Linked DNA regions of Corallococcus caeni. The main gene of each other region encodes a partner of the protein of the gene in region 2 in a complex. Links are inferred from orthologs where the notes say so. Each region holds a gene or a part of one and is shown on either strand. Other genes may lie near its edges.

Region 1 (10,586 bases), on a different replicon or contig from region 2:
CGCCTTGCGCTCGATGAGCTTCAGGCCGCTCCGGGCCTTCTCCAGCGCCTGGGGCGTTCCCGCGTCCATCAGCGGCCCCATGTCCTGCAGGCCCCGCATCAACGACCCGTACACCTCCAGCATCTTGCGCTGGTAGCCCACGTACGCATCCAGCTGGGCCTTCGTCACGGCGTAGGGGCCGTCCGCCGCGGACTCCCCGGCCTCCCCACCTTCCAGGCGGGCGACCGTCTCCCTGGCGTCGCCGCCCCCTTCCGAGCCTTCCGCCGCATCCTTGCGACACGCGGACAGGACCAGGACGACGGCCAGACACCCCCACGACTTGCGCATGCCACCTCCCATAACCGCCAACGGGTGGCCAGTGTATGCTCCGGCTGGCCCCGCGAACGGCGGTTCCCGAACGCCCTTCACGGGCAGGCTGTTCCGGGCACTGAACAATCGATTCATTACCTTTGACCAACCGGGCCACGGTCATGTACGAACCGCGGTCTTGTCGCGAGCGGTGGAGGGACTTTGAGGATTTTCCTGGTAAGGCACGGCGATGCGGACGCAGAGATCCCCGAGGGTCTCGGCGACGAGGCGCGCGCGCTGACCGCGAAGGCCCGTACGAATGTCGCCGCGCACTTCGCGTCGCTGTCCGAGCGCATGGGGCCCATCAGCCTCATCCTCACCAGCCCGCTGGTGCGCACGGTGCAGACGGCGCAGATCCTCTCCAACTCCGTGAAGCATGAAGGCCTCCTGCGCGTGCACCGCTGCCTGCTGCCGGACATGCCGGTGGGCGCGGTGGAGCCCGTGCTCAAGGAGTACTCCGACGAGAACCTCGTCCTGGTGGGCCACCAGCCCTCCATGGGCGCGCTGGCGGCGCACCTCTTGGGGATGCAGTCCTTCCCCAAGCCGGTGAACCCGGGCACGGTCATCGCCATGGAGTGGCCCGACACGCCCACCAGCACGGAGGACCAGGTGCCCGGCGAGAAGGGGGAGAACCCCCCGGCGCAGCACCTGAAGTTCCTGTTCTACGCCGCCCCCGGCCAGCAGGTCCTCGACGTCGTCCAGTGACGTCCGGGAGCGCGGCGCCATGATGGACGAAGCCCGCTACAACTCCCTCGTGGCCGCCGCGTTCAAGCGCATCCTGACGGCGGCGGACGCCTTCGACCCCGACGTGCTGGAAGCCGAAGCCACCGGGGACAAGGTGACGCTCACGGCCGCGGCCGGCGAGAAGTGCATCATCAACACCCAGCGTGCCGTCTGGCAGGTCTGGGTGGCCGGCCAGGGCCAGGGCATCCACTTCAGCTACGACGACGCCTCGCGCACCTGGAAGGACGACAAGGGCAAGGGGCTGGAGCTGTTCGCCTTCGTCGCGGGCGTGGTGAAGCACCTCACCGGCGAAGCGCTCACCTACCCGGCCTGAAGTCCCGCTGAAGCCCGCCTGAATCCCGGAGGAGGCCCGTGGCTGCTGGCCACGAGCCCCCGTGCGACGGGACGGCTCAGACCTTCATCACTTCCTGCTCCTTGGCCGCGAGCATGGTGTCCACCTGCTTGATGCCGGCGTCCGTCTTGTCCTGGACGTCCTTGGTGAGGCGCTTGAGGTCGTCCTCGGTGATCTTCTTGTCCTTCTGCTGCGTCTTGAGCGCCTCGTTCGCGTCGCGGCGGATGTTGCGGATGGCGACCTTGTGCTCCTCGCCCTTCGCCTTCACCTGCTTGACGATGTCCTTGCGGCGCTCCTCGGTGAGGGGCGGGAAGGGCAGGCGGATCATCTCGCCGTCGTTCATCGGGTTGATGCCCAGGTTCGCCTCACGCAGGGCCTTCTCGATGTCCTTCAGCACGCCCTTGTCCCAGGGCTTGATGGTGATGAGGCGGGGCTCCGGCGCGTTGATGCTGGCCACGCCGGCCAGCGGCGTGGGGGTGCCGTACTGGTCCACCTTGATGCCGTCCAGGATGGCGGTGCTCGCACGGCCGGTGCGCACCTTCGCCAGCTCCCGCTTGAGGTCGTCCAGTGACTTGTCGATACGGCTCTTCAGTTCCGCGGCGGCGTCAGCCATTTGAGTCTCCTCTAGAAGTGGGTGTGTCGCAGTCCTGCTTGGGGCTTCAGGCCCAGACCGTCTCGGACGCGCCGACGACGGTGCCGAACTCGCCGTGGCCCGTGACGGCGCGCTGGATGTTCCCGCGCGTGCCCAGGTCGAACACGATGATGGGCAGCTTGTTGTCCATGCACAGCGAGATGGCCGTGGAGTCCATCACGTTGAGGTTCTGCTTGAGGACGTCCATGTACGTGAGCGTCCGGTAGCGCTTCGCGGTGGGGTCCTTCTTCGGGTCCGCGTTGTAGACGCCGTCCACCTTGGTGGCCTTGAGGATGACCTGCGCGTTGATTTCCATCGCGCGCAGCGACGCGGCCGTGTCGGTGGTGAAGTAGGGGTTGCCCGTGCCCGCGGCGAAGATGACGACGCGGCCCTTCTCCAGGTGGCGCACCGCGCGCCGGCGGATGTAGGGCTCCGCGATCTGCTCCATCTTGATGGCGGACTGCACGCGCGTCTTCAGCCCCTGCTTCTCCAGCGCGTCCTGCAGCGCCATGGAGTTGATGCAGGTGGCCAGCATGCCCATGTAGTCCGCGCTCGCGCGGTCCATGCCCTCCGTGGCGCCAGCGACGCCGCGGAAGATGTTGCCCCCGCCGATGACGAGGGCGATTTCGAGCCCCGTCCGCGACAGCTCGGCCACTTCCTCCGCGATGCGCGTGAGGGTGGGCGGGTGGATGCCGTACTTCCCCTCGCCCATCAGGGCTTCGCCCGACAGTTTGAGGAGGATGCGCTTGTAGGGAGAGGTGGATTCGGACATACGCGACCGCTTCTATCCCCCGCCCCGCGCCCAAGCAACGACGGAAGTCGTGACGCGCGCCGCACCGTCCGGTGCCGGGCGGACGGACGCCGCGAGCAGGGGCCTGGAATACCAAGGGCCGCGCCCCCGGCGCCCTTCCCCAGGAGAGGAAGAGCCCCAGGCACGCGGCCCTGGAGGACGGCGGGACGGCGGGAGGCGGCTTAGGCCTGGCCCAGCGTCTTGGCCACTTCGGCGGCCAGGTCGTCCTTCTTCTTCTCGATGCCCTCACCCACCTCGAAGCGGGCGAAGCGGCGCACGGAGACCTTCTCGCCAATCTTGGCGGCGCGCTCGTTGATCATCTCGCCGACCTTCTTCTTGTCGTCCTTCACCCAGAGCTGGTCCACCAGGCAGACGCCCTCGTAGTACTTCTCCATCTTGCCCACGAGGATCTTCTCCAGCATCGCCTCGGGCTTGCCCTGCTGCTTGAGCAGCTCGCGCTGGATCTCCTTCTCCTTGTCCATGGCCTCGGAGGGGACCTCCTCGCGGCGGACGAACTTGGGGTTGGCCGCGGCGATCTGCATGGCCACGTCCTTCACCAGCTCCTGGAAGTCCGGGTTGCGAGCGACGAAGTCCGTCTCGCAGTTGACCTCCACCAGCACGCCGATGCGGCCGCCGTGGACGTAGGTGCCGACGATGCCCTCGGCGGCGACGCGGCCGGCCTTGCCCTCGGCCTTGGAGATGCCCTTCTTGCGCAGCCACTCCTCGGCCTTGGCGAAGTCGCCACCGGACTCGGCCAGCGCCTTCTTGCAGTCCATCATGCCCGCGTTGGTGCGCTCGCGGAGGTCCTTCACCATCTGGGCGGTGATCTCAGCCATGTCGTGTCTCTTTCTTCTTCTGCTCCGAGCCTGGCGGCGTGCGCCGGGGGCGGAGGCCTGAGTTCAAGGGAGGAAAACGCTGGAACGAAAAACGGAGACGGCCGGACAGCGGGCCTTGAGAGGTGCCGCCCGGCCGACTCCGGAAGCTGCGGAAGGAAAGCGATGGGGACGGGCGGTTACTCCGCCGCCGGCGTGCCCTCGCCACCCTCGGGCGCCTGCTCGGTGGCGGCGGGGGCGGCGGACGCGCCACCCTTCATCTCCACGAGGGGCCCACGGCGCTCGCCGCCACGGTCACCACCACCGCGGCGGTCATCGCGGTCGCGGCGGTCGCCACGGCGCGGGCCACGGCGGTCGTCACGGTCGCGGCGGTCGTCACGGCCCTCGCGCTCCTCCTGCTCGTCGCGCTCGGCGGCGCCGGACGCACGGTAGCGCGCCGCACCCTCGAGGCACGCGTCCGCGATCTTCGACGTGAAGAGCTTGATGGAGCGGATGGCGTCGTCGTTGCCCGGGATGACGAAGTCGATGCCGTCCGGATCGCAGTTCGTGTCCACCAGGCCAATCACCGGGATGCCCAGGCGGGTGGCCTCGTGGATGGCGATGTGCTCCTTCTTCGGGTCGATGATGAAGACGCAGCGGGGCAGCTTCGCCATGTCCTTCACGCCGCCCAGGTTCTTCTCCAGCTTCTCGCGCTCGCGGTCGAGCTGGGCGACTTCCTTCTTGGGCAGGCGCTCGAAGGTGCCGTCCTCGGCCATCTTCTCCAGCGTCTTCAGGCGGTCGATGCCCTGCTTGATGGTCTTGAAGTTCGTCAGCGTGCCACCCAGCCAGCGGCTGGTGACGTGGAACTGACCAGCGCGGGCGGCCTCCTCCTGGATGACGTCCTGCGCCTGCTTCTTGGTGCCGACGAACAGCACCGAGCCGCCGCGGGCCGTGATGTCCGCCACGAAGCGGAAGGCCGAGCGGGCCATCGTCACGGTCTTCTGCAGGTCGATGATGTAGATGCCGTTACGGGCGCCGAAGATGTAGGGCTTCATCTTCGGGTTCCAGCGCTTGGTCTGGTGGCCGAAGTGGACGCCGGCCTCGAGGAGCTGGCGCATCGTGATGCCGCTGGCGGCGGCCATCGCCTGGGCCTGCGTCTGCGTATCCTGCTGGGTATCCATGGTGCGTGTACCTTCCGGTTGTTCCGCCACGCGCGTTTAAGACAGCTGCCAGTCCTGGCCCCTCCACCGTGGAGGGGCACCGGAGACCGGTGACACGCGTGTGAGTAGTGGGTGCTGCGGACTGCCTCGGGCGTACGGCCCGGCCCCTCTTCATAACGGGGCGCGGCGTCCTTAGCAGAACGCTCAAGAGGGGCGCAAGCTTCGGCACACCGTCCGTCCGGGTCCCACCCCTCCGGGGCTGCTCCCCTCCCCTCCAGGAAGGCGACCGGCGCGGCCACCGCTCCCCTGGAGGGGGAGGGCAACCGCGCCGGAGGGCACTGCTTTCTGTCAGCTGGCGTCAGGGACTACGGGTTCGCCTCGTTGGCGCCGTGGCACTTCTTGTACTTGCGGCCGCTGCCGCAGGGGCAGGGGTCGTTGCGGCCCACGGTGCGGGCGGGCGCGGCGGCGGCCTCGCGCTGGGCGACCGGGGTGGCGGTGGCCTCCTCGATCTTCCCCTCGGCGTCCGCGCGGCCCTCCACGGCCTTCTTCTGCTGCTGGGCGAGCTGGCGCTGGATGCGGGCCGTCTCCTCCGCGGCGCTGGAGGCGGAGCGGGCCTGGACGCGCATCATCTGGCTGACGAACTGCGTCTTGATGGCGTCCAGCATCTGCATGAAGCCCGTGTAGCCTTCCTTCTTGTACTCCTGCTTCGGGTCCTTCTGGCCGTAGCCGCGCAGGCCGATGCCCTGGCGCAGGTGGTCCATGGCCAGCAGGTGGTCCTTCCACAGCTGGTCGATGGTGGCCAGGTACCGGTACTGCAGGAAGCGCATGAAGTCTTCGCCGAACTCCTGCTCGCGGGCGGTGAAGACCTTCTCCGCCGCGGCGTAGATCTGCTCCTGGAGCTCGTCGCGGTTGCCGACGCCCTCGAAGGTCATCTCCAGGTTGAGCGACTCCTTCACCATGTTGGACAGCGAGGCGATGTCCCAGGTGTCGGAGCTGCGCGTGGGGGCGTAGGTGTCCGTCATGGACACGACGACGTCCTCCACCGCGTCCAGCACCATCTCCCGGAAGTCCGCCCAGGAGATGACGCGCTCGGAGCGCGTCTTCACGCGCGTCTTGAGGTCCTCCTCGTACTCCACGAGGGGGATGCCCGCGCCCGACGCGAGCACCTGGCGGCGCAGCTTGTAGATGGTGCGCCGCTGCTGGTTCATCACGTCGTCGTACTCGAGCAGGTTCTTGCGGATGTCGAAGTTGTGGCCTTCGACCCGCTTCTGCGCGCTCTCGATGGCGCGAGAGAGCCAGATGTGCTCGATGACCTCGCCCTCCTCCATGCCCAGGCGCTCCATCAGCATCTGGATGCGCTCGGACCCGAAGATGCGCATCAGGTCGTCTTCCAGGGACAGGAAGAAGCGGCTGGCGCCCGGGTCACCCTGGCGGCCGGCGCGGCCACGCAGCTGGTTGTCCACGCGGCGGGACTCGTGGCGCTCGGTGCCGATGATGAAGAGGCCGCCGGCGGCCATGACCTCTTCACGCTCGCGCTTGGTGAGCGCCTCGTTGTTCGCCTTCGTCTCCGCGAAGCGCTTCTCGTAGTCCGCGAGCGCCGCCTGGTAGGCGGTGAGGTCCGGGGGCTGACCGTCCACGGCCTCCGGCGGCTCCGGCGGCGGGCCCATCTCACTCTTGGTCATGACCTCCGCGTTGCCGCCCAGGAGGATGTCCGTGCCGCGGCCGGCCATGTTGGTGGAGATGGTGACCGCGCCCTTGCGGCCCGCCTGCGCGACGATGTCCGCCTCACGCTGGTGCGCCTTGGCGTTGAGGACGCTGTGGGGCACGCCGCGCTTCTTGAGGAAGTTGGACACCACCTCGCTCTTGGCGATGGACACCGTGCCCACGAGCACCGGCTGGCCGGCCTTGTGCAGCTCTTCAATCTGCCCGGCGACGGCCTCGAACTTCTCGCGCTCCGTCTTGTAGACCACGTCCTGTTCGTCGCGGCGCTGCGCCTGACGGTTGGTCGGGATGACGCGCACGTCCAGGTTGTAGATCTTCGCGAACTCTTCGGCTTCCGTGTCCGCGGTGCCCGTCATGCCGGACAGCTTGGAGTACATGCGGAAGTAGTTCTGGAACGAGACCGTGGCGAGCGTCTGGTTCTCGTTCTCAATCTTCACGCCCTCCTTGGCCTCGATGGCCTGGTGGAGGCCGTCGGACCAGCGACGGCCCGGCATGAGGCGGCCGGTGAACTCGTCGACGATCTGCACCTCGCCGTCCTTCACCACGTAGTCCTTGTCGCGCTTGTAGAGCGTGTGCGCGCGCAGGGCCTGCTCGACGTGGTGGAGGGTCTCGATTTCGCCGGGGTCGTAGAGGTTGCCGACGTTGAGGCGCTTCTGGAGCTTGTCGATGCCGTCGTCGGTGAGGGCCACCGCGCGGTGCTTCTCATCCAGGGTGTAGTCCTGGTCCGGCACGAGGCCCGGGATGACCTGGTCCACCCGGTAGTACTTGTCGGTGCTGTCCTCGGTGGGGCCGGAGATGATGAGCGGCGTGCGGGCCTCGTCGATGAGGATGGAGTCCACCTCGTCGACGATGGCGTAATTGAGCTCGCGCTGGACGTAGTCCTGCAGACGGAACTTCATGTTGTCGCGCAGGTAGTCGAAGCCGAACTCGTTGTTCTGGCCGTACGTGATGTCCGAGCGGTACGCGTCCTGGCGCTGCTTGTCGGACAGCTCGTGGAGCACGCAGCCCGTCGTCATGCCCAGGAACTTGTAGACCCGGCCCATCCACTCCGCGTCGCGGCGGGCCAGGTAGTCGTTCACGGTGACGACGTGCACGCCACGGCCGGACAGGGCGTTGAGGTAGGAGGGCAGCGTCGCGGTGAGCGTCTTGCCTTCACCGGTGCGCATCTCCGCGATGCAGCCCTCGTGGAGGAACATGCCGCCGATGAGCTGCACGTCGTAGTGGCGCTGGCCGATGACGCGGCTCGCGGCTTCACGGGTGAGGGCGAAGGCCTCGAACAACAGGTCGTCGAGCGGCTTGCCGTTCGCGATCTCCTGCTTCATCCGGGCGGTTTCGCGCGCGAAGTCGTCGTCCTTGAGGGCCTTCATGCGGCCCTCCAGTTCGTTGATGCGGGCGACCTTCAGACGGGCTTTCTTGAGCTCGCGCTCATTCTTGGTCCCGATGAGCTTCTTTAGCGTCCATTCAATCATGTTGGCTCTCTCGCCGGAGGATCCTCGAAGGAGCGCGGCGAGTGAAGGGAATTCCCAGGAGATGTAAGGGAGAACCAGACCAAAACCACGCGCGCCCCCCGAAACTTCCTCTCGGCTGGCCGCCCGGCGCGCGGTGGCCCAGAGTAAAGCGGAACCGAGTCCACGCAATGTCCCCTAAGCAGATTCACCGTCCCCGCGCCGCGAAGACTTCTTCCGGTCGCTCCTCCCCGGGCCCCCGCCGACCAGGCGCCCCCTCCCGTCCCGGCAAGCCTTCGCGCTCGGGGCCTCCCTCTAACGGCAAGGCCGGACCGAAGCCCGGCCCCCGGGCGGCAGGCAAGCCGGGCCCCAGGTCTGGAGGCAAGCCAGGCCCCAAGACCGGGGGCAAGCCGGGCCCCACGCCCCGTGCCGGTGGCCCCGGACGCTCCGCCCCGGCGCCCATCGCCTCGCCCGCGCCGCGCATCCCACCTCGGGCGCGCATACCGCCCATGCCCGCACAGACGCTGGCGGCCCAGCCGGCCCGGTGGCTGTGGACCTGCCGGGAGGGCTTCGAAGGGCACCTGTTCGAGGAGCTGGCCTGGGCGGACGCGGCCCCCCGCCTCCTGGGGCCGGCCCTGGTGGAGTCCCAGCAGCGCCCGGACGTGCCGCCTGCCTTCGGCCGGGCGGTGGAGAAGGTCATCACCACCTGGGCCCCGCCGGGCGGAGCCCAGGTGCCGGTGGAGGACATCGTGGCCGCGATGTCCGGGCTGCCGTCGCGCGTGCCCTGGCTCGTCCGGGCCTACACGCCGGACAGCGCGAAGGGCAACACGCAGGCGGGCCGCGCCGAGGCCCTGGAGGCGGCCGTGCGCGCCGCGCTCCCCCCGGCCCGGTTGCTGGAGGACGATGGCCGGGCCCGCGAGGCGGGGGCCCTGCTGGTGGGCCTGTGCGTCGCGCCGGAGGGGGTGCTGATGCTGGGCGCGGTGAGCGCTCGCGAGGCCCTGTCGCTGGCGCCGGGCGGGCGGCGGCGGATGAAGCGCGCGGGCGAGTCCCCCTCCCGCGCGGCGATGAAGCTGGAGGAGGCGCTGGACGGGCTGGCGCATGAGCCCGGGCGCGGCGACGTCTGCGTGGACCTGGGCGCGGCGCCGGGCGGCTGGACGCAGCGGCTGGTGGCCCGCGGGGCGCGGGTGGTGGCGGTGGACCCGGCGAAGCTGATGCCGGAGCTGGCCAGGAACCCGCGCGTCCAGCACGTGCAGGAGAGCGCCTTCGCCTACGCCCCGGAGGAGCCCGCGGACTGGCTCTTCTGCGACATGGCGTGGCGGCCCCTGGAGGTGGCGCAGCTTTTGGCCAAGTGGGGCCGGCGCCGCTTGGCGCGCAACCTGGTGGCCAACATCAAGCTGCCCATGAAGGACAAGAACCCGCTGCTCCTGCGCGTCCGCCAGACGCTCGTGGAGGACGGGGGCTGGGAGGGCCTCACCGTCCGCCAGCTCTACCATGACCGGGACGAGGTGACCGTCACGGCGCACCGGATGCGCTGAGCGCGACCAGGCGGGCGCGGGGAGAAGCTTTCCTGCGCCCGCGGCCGGTCCGCGCTACACACGCGGGCACGATGCCCTACGCAATCGACGACGCCACCGCTACCGCCCTCGTCGCACTCCATCCCCGGGCCGCGCGTCCCGGGCACGCCCAGGAGGCGCCGCAGGCCGCCGCCCAGGAGCTCATCGCCGCCGAGCAGCGCCGACGAGGCCAGCCGGACGCCACCGGGGCCATGCACGTGCTGGCGCTCACGCAGGGCACGCTCCTCAAGGAGGAGTTCGACCTGTCCACGCACGCGCACCACGACGGCTGGCGCGTGGGCGCGGTGATGGTGGACGTGAAGGAGATGATCCACTTCAACGCGCGCTTCGGCTTCCCCGCCGGGGACGCGCTGCTGAAGGCCACCGTCGCGTCGCTCACCGCGCAGTACCCGGGCGCGCGCATCGTGCGCTTCCAGCCGGATGGCTTCGCGGTGCTGCTGCTGCCCACGTCCCAGCTCACCGTGCGCGAGGACAGCGCGGAAGGGACGCGCGCGAGGCTGGCGGAGGACCTGCGCCCCGCGCTGCCTCCGGGCGCCTCGGCCACCGACGTGCCGGGCTTCACCGTGGCGCTGCTGGAGCTGACGGTGCACCAGCCGTCGCACTGGCAGGTGCTGGGGCCGCTCCTGTGGGCGGAGGTGGAGCGGGCCTACATCATGGAGCGCACCGGGCGGACGCACGGCCTGCAGCGGCGGCGCCTGCGCCTGGACGCGTTCCTCCCGGAGCCGGAAGGAACCTGAGCGTTACTCTTCCAGGATGAACTTGCGCGGGTTCTGCGGCACGCCGTTGACGCGCACCTCGTAGTGCAGGTGCGGGCCGGTGGAGCGGCCCGTGTTGCCCACCGCCGCGATGGGCGAGCCGCGCTTCACCCGGTCCCCGGCCTTCACCAGAATCTTGGACAGGTGGCCGTAGCGCGTCTTGATGCCGTAGCCGTGGTCGATGACGAGCACGTTGCCGTACCCGCCCTCCAGCCCCGCGAACACCACCGTGCCGTCCGACGGCGCGGTGACTTCCTTGCCGTGCGGCGCCGCG
Region 2 (10,142 bases):
GGACACCCCGGGCGCTACTGCCTTCTCCAGCTCGTCCAGGATTTCACAGACGATGCGCCCCGCTTCCCGCATCAGGGCAATCTCGTCGGGGCTCTTGAGTTCCACCGGGTTCATGCGCCCCTTTCCCTACCGGGCTGCTGCTTTGTCGGAACCCGCGACCGGTGGGGCGGCAGTCCGGACCGGCCCTGCCCCCGCCCCTCCGCCCGGCCTGGACTCAGGCGGGACGGCCGGCGGCCTTCTTGATCTCCTCGTAGATGCCCTCCGGAGACCCGACGCCGTCCACGCTCTTGAGCAGCCCCTTCTTCGCATAGAAGCTCTTCAGGGGAGATGTCTCCGCGTCGTACTTCTGCAGGCGCTTCTCGATGACCTCCGGCGTGTCATCCGGGCGCTGCACGAGCTCCGCGCTGCACTTGTCGCAGAGCCCGGCACGCTTCGGCGGGCTCTGGGTGACGTGGTAGACGGCTCCGTCGTTGGGGCACACGCGCCGCCCGGAGCCGCGCTCGACCAGCGTCGAGTGCGGGACCTCGAGCGACACCACCGCGTTCAGCTGCTTGCCAAGCCGCTCCAGCATCCGGTCCAGCGCGTCCGCCTGCCCCGGGGTGCGCGGGAAGCCATCGAGCACGAAGCCCTTGGCCACGTCCGGCTCCTTCAGCCGCTCCTCCACGATGCCGATGACGACGTCGTCAGGAACGTACTGCCCCGCGGCCATCAGCGGCCCGGCCACCTTGCCCAACGCAGTGCCGTCCTTCACGGCCTTGCGCAGGATGTCGCCGGTGGAGATCTGCGGGATCTGGAAGTCCGCGTAGAGCTTCTTCGCCTGGGTTCCCTTCCCGGCGTTCGGCGGCCCCAAGAGGATGAGGTTCATGTCGCTCCTTTGCACCAGCGTCCACCCTTGAACGACGAGGCGCCCCTCCCCACCATTTGGGGAGAGGCGCCGGAACACAACCGACCGACGTCAGGCCGCCACGCGGACCCGACCACGGATGCGCGGACCGCGCGGACCCGCGAAGCCTTCGTAGTTGCGGCTGATGAGGTGCCCTTCGATCTGCTGCACCGTGTCCAGCGCCACGCCCACGACGATGAGGAGCGCCGTGCCGCCGAAGGTGAACCGCACCCCGAGCACGCTGCTGATGACGGACGGAATCACGCAGATGACGGCCAGGTAGATGGCGCCGCCGAACGTGAGGCGGTTGAGCGTCCGCTCGATGAACTCCGCCGTCTGACGGCCCGGGCGGATGCCGGGGATGTAGCCACCCTGCTTCTTGATGTTGTCCGCCACGTCATCCGGCCGGAACGTGAGCGCCGTGTAGAAGTAGGAGAAGAACACCACCAGCAGCACGAACAGGCCGTTGTAGACCCAGAGGTTGCCCTCGATGGCGCGCTGGAAGCCCTGCAGGAAGGGGAACCACGCGCCCAGCGTCGCCGGGAAGGAGAGCACCGCGCCGGCGAAGATGGGAGGAATCACGCCCGAGGCGTTCACCTTCATGGGGAAGTACGTGGCCTGACCCGCGAACATGCGCCGGCCCGCCATGCGCTTGGCGTACTGGATGGGCACGCGCCGCATACCGCGCTCCACGTAGACCACCACGCCGATGATGAGGAGCATGAAGAAGAGCAGGCCCAGCACCGCGGCCACGTTCACCACTTCCTGCGTCGTCAGGTCCAGCAGCGTCTTCGCGCCGGGCAGCACGCGCGCCACGATGCCCGCGAAGATGATGAGCGAGATGCCGTTGCCGATGCCGCGCTCGGTGATGCGCTCGCCCAGCCACATGATGAAGGCCGTGCCCGCCGTGAGGCTCACCACCGTCATGAAGGTGAACCAGAGGTTGTCGTTGGGCACCACCACCTGGTTGAAGCCGGCCTGGCCCGCGTCGGAGCGGCCCAGCGAGGCCAGCCACCGCGAGATGCCCACGCCCTGCACGATGGACAGCGCGATGCTGCCGTAGCGCGTGTACTGGTTGATCTTCTGGCGGCCCGCGGCGCCTTCCTTCTGCAGGCGCTCCAGGCTGGGCACCACCACCGCCAGGAGCTGGATGATGATGGAGGCGCTCACGTACGGCATGATGCCCAGACCGAAGATGGACATCTGCTCCAGCGCGCCGCCGGAGAAGAGGTTGAACAGCGACACGAGGCCGCCCGATTGTTTCTGGGCGTCCATGAACGCGTTCATCGCGGAGCGGTCCACGCCCGGCGTGTTGATGAAGATGCCGATGCGGTAGACGGACAGCAGCACGAGCGTGTACGCAAGCCGGCTGCGCAGCTCCGCGATGCGGAAGACGTTGGCGAGGGCGTTCAGGGCCACGGTAATGCCATCCTCTTCAAGAGGTTCTGCCAGCAACAACAAACGCCCCTCTCCGGTTCCGGAAAGGGGCGCGGAAGCCTACACAAGGCTGGGGGCGCGCACCACATCACCGTGATGCGCGCCGGTCACGCCTACGCCCGGGGCTGGCGAGGAGCCTTGACGCCCTTGCCGGCGTGGGCCTTGGAGGCCGACTCCGGCTTGTGCGCCACCAGCGGGAGCTCTTCCACGGAGCCGCCCGCCTTCTCGATGTTCTCGCGAGCCGCCGCGGACACCTTGTTGACGCGAACGGTCAGCTTCTTGGCGAGCTCGCCATGGGCCAGGACCTTCACGCCGTCATAACGGCCCTTGACCAGGCCCGCCTGCTTCAGCGCGGCCTCGTCCACCGTGGCGCCCGCGTCGAACACGTGCTCCAGGTCACCCAGGTTCACCACCGCGTAGGTAGTGCGGTTGGGCGGGTTGAAGCCGAACTTCGGCAGGCGACGCTGCAGCGGGCTCTGGCCGCCTTCGAAGCCCTCGAACCGCATGTTGCCGGAGCGGGCCTTCTGGCCCTTGCCGCCGCGGCCGGCCGTCTTGCCCAGGCCGCTACCCTGGCCACGGCCCACGCGCTTCTTGCGGTGCCAGGAGCCCTCAGGGCGCTTCAGATTGGTCAGGATGCTCATGATGGATCCTCAGTTCTCAGGCCTTGGCCTTGGCGGCCAGGCGCTCCAGGGCGCGGTCCCGGGCGACAATCTTCCGGGGCTTGCGGCGCTTGGGCGCCGGAGCCTCCTGGCTGACCGTCTCCAGGGAGACCAGGTGCTTCACCTTGAACACCATGCCGCGCACCGCCGGGGTGTCCTTCAACAGCCGCTCGTCGCCGAACTTCTTCAGACCGAGGCCCTTGATGGTGGCCAGCATGTCCTCGGAAGAACCCGAGTAGCTCTTCGTCAGCTTTACCTTGAGCGCCATGGCTAGCCCCTCGCCTCGCCCGCGAGCTTCTGCGACTCGACGTCCTTGCCACGCAGGCGAGCGACCTGCTCGGCGCTGCGCAGCAGCTTCAGGCCAGCGACCGTGGCCTTCAGCACGTTGTGCGGATTCCGCGAACCCTGGCTCTTGGTCAGGATGTTGCGGATGCCCGCCGCCTCCAGCACCGCGCGCACCGCGCCACCGGCGATGACGCCCGTACCTTCGGAGGCCGGCTTCAGGAGCACCCAGCCGGCACCGAAGTGCCCCAGGATCTCGTGCGGGATGGTGTGACCCATGCGAGGAACGCGGAACAGGTTCTTCTTCGCGTTCTCGCCGCCCTTGCGGATGGCCTCGGGGACTTCGTTGGCCTTGCCCAGGCCCACGCCCACGTGCCCGTTGCCATCGCCCACCACGACGAGCGCGGCGAACGAGAAACGGCGGCCACCCTTCACCACCTTGGCCACGCGGTTGATGTTCACCACGCGGTCGGTCAGGTCCAGATCGTTCGGATTGATCGGAGTTGCCACTTGAGGAATTCCTTTCTGGTACCTAGAACTTCAGGCCGGCTTCGCGCGCGGCGTCGGCCACGGCAGCGATGCGCCCATGGTAGGGGAAGCCGTTGCGGTCGAACACCACCGCATCGACGTTGGCGGCCTTGCACTTCTCCGCGATGAGGGAGCCCACGCGCTTCGCGTCGGCCTTCTTGTCGCCCTCGTCCTTGCCCTTCAGCTCCTTGGACAGGGACGACGCATACGCCAGCGTGCGGCCGGTGGAGTCGTCCACCACCTGCGCGTAGATGTGCTTGAGGCTCTTGTACACCGTAAGCCGCGGGCGCTCGGTGGTACCCGAGAGCTTCTTGCGGATGCGGTTCTTCCTCTTGAGGCGCTGATCGACAGTCTTGGACATGGCTGCTTCCTTTTCCGTCCGGCGGCGATGCGGCCTTCCGCCGCCGGATGATTCCGCCAGGCTTCAAGGCCCGGCGGGGTTGAATGCTCGGCGAAGACGCGGTGACGACTAGGTCGTACCGGTCTTGCCCTCCTTGCGACGGATGCGCTCCTCGGCGTACTTGATGCCCTTGCCCTTGTAGGGCTCCGGCGGACGCAGCGAGCGGATGTTGACCGCCGTGGCGCCCAGGACTTCCTTGTCCGCCGAGCGGAGCGTGAGCCCCACCGTGGGAAGGCTGTCCTCGGTACGGGAGACCTTGTCGACTTCCGCCGTCACGCCCTCCGGCAGGTTGAACACCACCGGGTGGGAGTAGCCGAGCGAGAAGTGGATGGCCTTGCCCTTCACTTCCGCGCGGAAACCGACGCCGCGGATGTCGAGGCGCTTCTCGAAGCCCGTGGACACGCCCTTCGCCGCGTTGGCGAGGATGGTCCGGGTCAGGCCGTGCAGGCTGCGGGCTTCACGCGAGTCATCCTCGCGCTGCACCGTCACCTGGCCGTCCTTCACCTCCACCTTCACCTTGGCGGGGAGCTTGACGGACAGCTTGCCCTTGGGGCCGTCAAAGTTGACCTGCTGGTTGGCGACGTTGACCTTCGTCTTGTCGCCAAGCTTGATCGCCAGTTTTCCAATCCGACTCATGATTGCCTCGTGCTGTCGTCGCCTGGGGCGCGCTCCTCGCGGGGCGCCTCACCCAGACTCCTGGCTAGTAGACCGTGCAGAGCAGTTCGCCGCCGACCTTCTGCTTCCGGGCCTCGGTGTCCACCAGGATGCCGCGCGAGGTGGAGAGGATGGAGATGCCCATGCCGCCGAGCACCGGCTGGATGTCGCGCACCGCGACGTAGCGGCGCAGGCCGGGCTTCGACACGCGGCGCAGGCCGGTGATGGCCGGGCTGCGGTCCGGGCCGTACTTCAGCTGCACGGTGATCTCGCTCTGCGGCGCGACCTCGTGGATGGTGAAGTCCCCGATGTAGCCCTCGTCCTTGAGGACCTTGACGATCTCCACCTTGAGCTTCGAGTGGGGAATGACGACCTTGTCGTGCCGCGCGCGCGAGGCGTTGCGCAGGCGGGTCAGCATGTCGCCGACGGGATCATTGACCGGCATGAAGCACCTTCAAGCTAAGCGGGAGCCCCTTCAGGAGCCCACCGCGCTCGCAGCCACCACGCCTGCCGGGCCCATCCCGGGGGTTCGCGGAGACCGCCACTTCCCTTCTACTTCAACCGGGGACCGCCCTGCCCTCTTCAGGACAGGGACGGCTTCCGGGGTCCAGCGCCTACCAGGACGACTTGGTGACGCCGGTGATTTCACCGCGCAGGGCGCGGTGACGCAGGCAGATACGGCACATCTTGAACTTGCGCAGGAAGGCGCGAGGACGACCGCAGAGCGGGCAGCGGTTGTACTGACGCACGGGGAACTTCAGCTTGCGCTTTGCCTGGGCAATCTTGGAGAGCTTGGCCATGATCGATGGGAGTCCTGGGCTCGGTCCTACTGACGGAACGGCATGCCGAAGTGACGCATCAGCGCCAGTCCCTGCTCGTCGTTCGGGGCGGTGGTGACGAAGCTGATGTTGAGCCCCTTCACCTTCTCGATCTGATCGTAGTTGATTTCCGGGAAGATGATCTGCTCGCGGACGCCGAGCGTGTAGTTGCCCTTCCCGTCAAAGGCCTTCGGGGACACGCCCTTGAAGTCACGCACGCGCGGCAGCGCGACGGTGATGAGGCGGTCCATGAACTCGAACATGCGGTCGCCGCGCAGCGTGACGGCGGCACCGATGGCCTGGCCCTGGCGCAGCTTGAAGTTCGCGATGGACTTGCGCGCGCGCGTCACGACCGGCTTCTGACCGGTGATGGCGGCCAGCTGGTCCACCGCCGACTCCAGGATCTTGTTGTTGGCGAGTGCCTCGCCCAGACCCATGTTGACGACGATCTTCTCCAGCCGCGGCACTTCCATGGGGTTCTTGAGCCCCAGCTCCTTCATGAGCGCGGGCACGCCTTCCGAACGGAAGCGGTCCTTGAGCCGCGCCGAGCGGGCCTTCAGGCCCTCCTCGATGTTCGCGGCGAAGCCGACCTTCTTGGCTTCTTCTTTCCCGCGCTTCTTGCTCTTCTTTTCCTTCGAGTCGGCCTTCTTCTCGTCAGCCATCTTTCATTCCCCTGCTTCGGGGCGCCGTCATGGACCCAGCGCGTCCGATCAGTCCTGCGTCTAGTACGTGGAAACACCCGGAGGGCTCGACCATTTCAGCCCTCTGGACGTGCACGCCCGCTTGCCCCACCACGAGGTGGGGCAAGGGGCGCGCATACATGCCCGAACACCGACCCCTAGTCAATCAGGGCGTCACACTGCTTGCAGAACCGCTTGGAGGACTCCCCCTCCTTGCGGATGCCGACGCGGGTCGGCTTGTCGCACTTGGCGCAGACCACCTGGACGTTCGAGAGCGCGATGGTGCCCGGCTTCTCGATGATGCCGCCCTCGGGGCTCTGCGGCGTCTTGCGCATGTGGCGCTTGACCAGGCGCAGGCCTTCGACCGTCACGCGGCCCGCCTCCCGGTCGACCTTCAGCACCTTGCCGCGCTTGGTCGCCGGCGTCTTCTCCGAGCGCTCAGACCCGGAGATGACCTGGATGGTGTCACCGACTTTCAGCTTCTGCATGGCTTCCTCACTCTGGCTGTTCGCCGTCAGGCCTGCGTCCTCTTAGAGGACCTCGGGCGCCAGCGAGATGATCTTCATGAACTTGCGGGCACGCAGCTCACGGGCGACCGGCCCAAAGATGCGCGTCCCGATGGGCTCCAGGTCCTTGTTGATGAGGACCGCCGAGTTGCCGTCGAACTTGATGTAGCTGCCATCCGCACGACCCACCTCGCGACGGGTGCGGACGATGACGGCCTTCGCGACGTCACCCTTCTTCACCTTGGAGTTGGGCAGGGCCTCGCGGATCGACACGACAATCACGTCGCCGATGGAGGCATACTTGCGCTTGGAGCCGCCGAGAACCTTGATGCAAAACACCTTCTTGGCGCCCGAGTTGTCGGCCACATCGAGCACACTCTGCATCTGAATCATGTGAAGTCTCCTCTTGCTCGAACCCGTCCACGCGCTTCATGGCGCACGGACGCGGTGTGGCCTACCTAGACGTTCTTGCTCTTCTCCAACACCTCGACCACGCGCCAACGCTTGTCCTTCGAAGCGGGCTTGGTCTCGGCGATGCGCACCCGGTCACCCTCGTTGATGGTGACCTTCTTCGGGTAGTCGTGATCCTCGACGTGCGCCTTGTACTTCTCGCGCAGGCTCATGATCTTCCCGTACTTCGGGTGGGGAGCACGACGCTGGACGGTGACGACCACCGTCTTCTGCATCTTGTTGGAGGTGACGATGCCCACGCGGGTCTTGGGACGACCCCGGGTGGAGGTCTCGGCAGCGGGCGTTTCGGTCGCTTCAGCCATGTTGGTTCTCACTGTCTGTCATGCACCCGGGCCCTCTGCCCGGATGGCCACGAACATCCGGGTGAGCCCGGATGCCCGCGGATGCACTGCTACTACTACCCCGCCTTCGCGGCCCGGGCCTTCTGGCCCAGGACGGTGAGGATGCGGGCCAGATCACGGCGGTGCTGCACGCCCTCAGCAGGGCTGTCCAGCGAGCCGGTCCGACGCTTGAGCCGATCCTGGACCAGCGTGTCGCGCAGTTCCTTCGCGCGGTTCTGCAGGTCGTCCGTCGACAGGTCCTTCAGTTCCTTCGCAGTCGCCATCTTGGTCTCCTCGGCGCGGGATGCGGGCGCCCTCCCCTGTCACCAGGTGGAGCGCCCGTCCCGGCGGTGCGTGACTACAGCGAGAGCTCGCTGCGGCGCACGATCTTGGTGAGCACCGGCAGCTTCGCCTGCGCCAGCTTCAGCGCACCGGTGGCGATCTCCTGCGTCATGCCCTCCATCTCGTAGAGGACGCGTCCCGGCTTGACGACCGCGACGTAGTACTCCACGCCACCCTTACCGGTACCCATACGGGTCTCGGCGGGCTTCTTCGTGATGGGCTTGTCCGGGAAGATCCGGATCCAGATCTTACCGCCGCGCTTCACGTGGCGGGTCATCGCGATACGGGCCGCCTCGATCTGGCGCGAGGTGATCCAGCCCGGCTGGAGGCTCACCAGGCCGAACTCACCGTAGGTGAGGTCGCTGCCGCGGTGGGCCGAGCCGAACATGCGGCCCTTCTGCATCTTGCGGTATTTGGTTCGAGCAGGCTGAAGCATGGTCGATGTCCTTCGTGCCTTCCATGCAGGGCGGGTCTCTTAAACCCGCCCCGCAGGGGGCGTCTTACCGGTTGGTGGGCATGGGGGCCTGGCCGCCCTTGCCGGGGAGGACCTCGCCCTTGCAGATCCAGACCTTGCAGCCAATCTTGCCGTAGGTCGTCTTGGCCTCGGCGAAGCCGAAGTCGATGTCCGCGCGAAGGGTGTGCAGGGGCACGCGGCCCTCGCGGTACCACTCGTAGCGGGCCATCTCGGCGCCACCCAGGCGGCCCGAGCAGGCGACGCGGATGCCCTTGGCCCCGAACTTCATCGCGGTCTGCAGCGCCTTCTTCATGGCGCGGCGGAAGGCGATGCGGCGCTCGAGCTGCGTGGCGATGTTCTCCGCCACGAGCTGCGCGTCGGTCTCGGCCTTGCGGACCTCGACGATGTTCAGGAAGACCTCGTTCTTAGTGAACTGCTGGAGGTCCTTCTTGACGGTCTCGATGCCAGCGCCGCGCTTGCCGATGACGATGCCCGGCCGAGCGGTGTGGACGTTGACCTTCACCTTGTTGGCGGCGCGCTCAATCTCCACCTTGGACACGCCCGCGTGGTTCAGCGACTTCTTCACGAACTCGCGGATGCGGATGTCCTCGTGGAGCCACTGGGCGTAGTTCTTGTGCTCGAACCACTTGGAGTCCCAGGTCTTGATGACGCCGAGCCGGAACCCGATCGGATGTACTTTCTGTCCCAAACTGAATCTCCTTGGTGCGTCCGGGCGGGGCCCGACGGGTCCTACTTCTTGGCCTCGGCCAGCACGACGTGGACGTGGGCAGACTTCTTCTGGATGGGCGTCGCGCGCCCCATGGCGCGCGGCATGAACCGGCGCTGGGTGGCGGCCTGGTCCACGGAGATGGTCTTGACGTAGAGCGTATCCACGTCGACCTGACCCTTGGACAGGTCCGTCGCGTTGGCGACGGCGCTCTTGATGAGCTTCTCCACCGGCCGCGCGGCGGCGCGCGGGGTGAACTTCAGGATGTTCAGGGCGGCCTCAACAGGCTTGCCCCGGATGAGCGCCGCGACGAGGGACAGCTTGCGCGGGCTCATGCGCAGGTGACGCAGATGTGCAGTCGACTCCATGGTCATCTCCTCAGGCTCTCAGGCGTGCGAACGGGCTACTTGCCCGGGGCCTTGGCGACCTTCTTCTCCGCCGAGTGCCCACCGAAGGTGCGCGTAGGAGCGAACTCGCCGAGCTTGTGGCCCACCATGTTCTCCGTGACGAACACCGGAATGAACTTCTTGCCGTTGTGAACGGCGAAGGTGTGACCCACGAACTCAGGGAGAATCGTGGAGCGCCGGGACCAGGTCTTGACGACCGCCTTCTTGTTCGCGGCGATCATCCCCTCGATCTTCTTGAGGAGGTGATCGTCAACGAACGGACCCTTCTTGATCGAACGAGCCATGTTTCAAATCCTCTTACTGGCTGCGCGCGCCCTGGCGGCGGCCGCTCACGATGAACTTGTCGGTGCGCTTGTTGGTGCGCGTGGTGAGGCCCTTGGTCTTCTTGCCCCACGGAGACACCGGGTGCGGGTTACCCTGGCCGGACTTACCCTCACCACCACCGTGCGGGTGGTCGACAGGGTTCATCGCCAGACCGCGGACGGTGGGACGGATGCCCAGCCAGCGGCTCTTGCCCGCCTTGCCGATGCGGATGATTTCGTGCTCGATGTTGCCCACCTGGCCCACGGTGGCG

Evidence for each region.
Region 1: the proteins of secY (region 2) and secA are in contact, whole or in part, in a crystal structure (PDB 3DIN), measured with the Thermotoga maritima proteins. The link is inferred for Corallococcus caeni from one-to-one orthologs. Residues at the interface, in WP_004081795.1 of Thermotoga maritima: Glu108, Gly109, Glu110, Glu111, Ala236, Glu237, Arg238, Arg239, Ile240, Thr241, Ile242, Gln243, Tyr244, Ala245, Arg246, Arg247, Val248, Thr249, Gly250, Arg251, Arg252, Val253, Tyr254, Gly256, Ala257, Ser258, Thr259, Tyr260, Leu261, Pro262; in WP_004082002.1 of Thermotoga maritima: Glu261, Ala262, Arg263, Lys300, Ala301, Arg302, Thr303, Ile304, Ile305, Leu323, Tyr324, Asp325, Pro326, Val329, Ser330, Tyr333, Ile336, Lys340, Phe345, Val349, Glu363, Phe364, Tyr374, Ser375, Gly376, Gly377, Glu393, Ile395, Thr482, Ser483.

What each region holds. Positions count from the first base shown.
Region 1 is NZ_BTTW01000004.1:331,505-342,090, reverse strand. The notes cover bases 4,982-8,308. They hold secA (preprotein translocase subunit SecA), read right to left. Parts: upstream 8,008-8,308; coding sequence 5,182-8,007; downstream 4,982-5,181. Also shown: AABA78_RS19620 (hypothetical protein), read right to left, coding at 1-327; AABA78_RS19615 (SixA phosphatase family protein), read left to right, coding at 511-1,053; iron donor protein CyaY, read left to right, coding at 1,073-1,405; frr (ribosome recycling factor), read right to left, coding at 1,482-2,036; pyrH (UMP kinase), read right to left, coding at 2,083-2,826; tsf (translation elongation factor Ts), read right to left, coding at 3,027-3,680; rpsB (30S ribosomal protein S2), read right to left, coding at 3,857-4,837; AABA78_RS19580 (23S rRNA (cytidine(2498)-2'-O)-methyltransferase RlmM), read left to right, coding at 8,493-9,518; AABA78_RS19575 (nucleotidyl cyclase domain-containing protein), read left to right, coding at 9,590-10,294; AABA78_RS19570 (M23 family metallopeptidase), read right to left, coding at 10,298-10,586. UniProt on the Escherichia coli protein: Required for protein export, interacts with the SecYEG preprotein conducting channel.
Region 2 is NZ_BTTW01000014.1:2,262-12,403, reverse strand. The notes cover bases 130-3,012. They hold secY (preprotein translocase subunit SecY), read right to left. Parts: upstream 2,303-3,012; coding sequence 956-2,302; downstream 130-955. Other genes in these bases: rpmD (50S ribosomal protein L30), read right to left, coding at 2,978-3,012; rplO (50S ribosomal protein L15), read right to left, coding at 2,434-2,961; AABA78_RS37295 (adenylate kinase), read right to left, coding at 215-865. Also shown: map (type I methionyl aminopeptidase), read right to left, coding at 1-114; more of rpmD, read right to left, coding at 3,013-3,247; rpsE (30S ribosomal protein S5), read right to left, coding at 3,250-3,771; rplR (50S ribosomal protein L18), read right to left, coding at 3,794-4,150; rplF (50S ribosomal protein L6), read right to left, coding at 4,259-4,825; rpsH (30S ribosomal protein S8), read right to left, coding at 4,890-5,288; AABA78_RS37255 (type Z 30S ribosomal protein S14), read right to left, coding at 5,458-5,643; rplE (50S ribosomal protein L5), read right to left, coding at 5,670-6,323; rplX (50S ribosomal protein L24), read right to left, coding at 6,500-6,829; rplN (50S ribosomal protein L14), read right to left, coding at 6,872-7,240; rpsQ (30S ribosomal protein S17), read right to left, coding at 7,306-7,632; rpmC (50S ribosomal protein L29), read right to left, coding at 7,716-7,922; rplP (50S ribosomal protein L16), read right to left, coding at 7,997-8,416; rpsC (30S ribosomal protein S3), read right to left, coding at 8,481-9,143; rplV (50S ribosomal protein L22), read right to left, coding at 9,185-9,529; rpsS (30S ribosomal protein S19), read right to left, coding at 9,565-9,852; rplB (50S ribosomal protein L2), read right to left, coding at 9,866-10,142. UniProt on the Escherichia coli protein: The central subunit of the protein translocation channel SecYEG. Consists of two halves formed by TMs 1-5 and 6-10.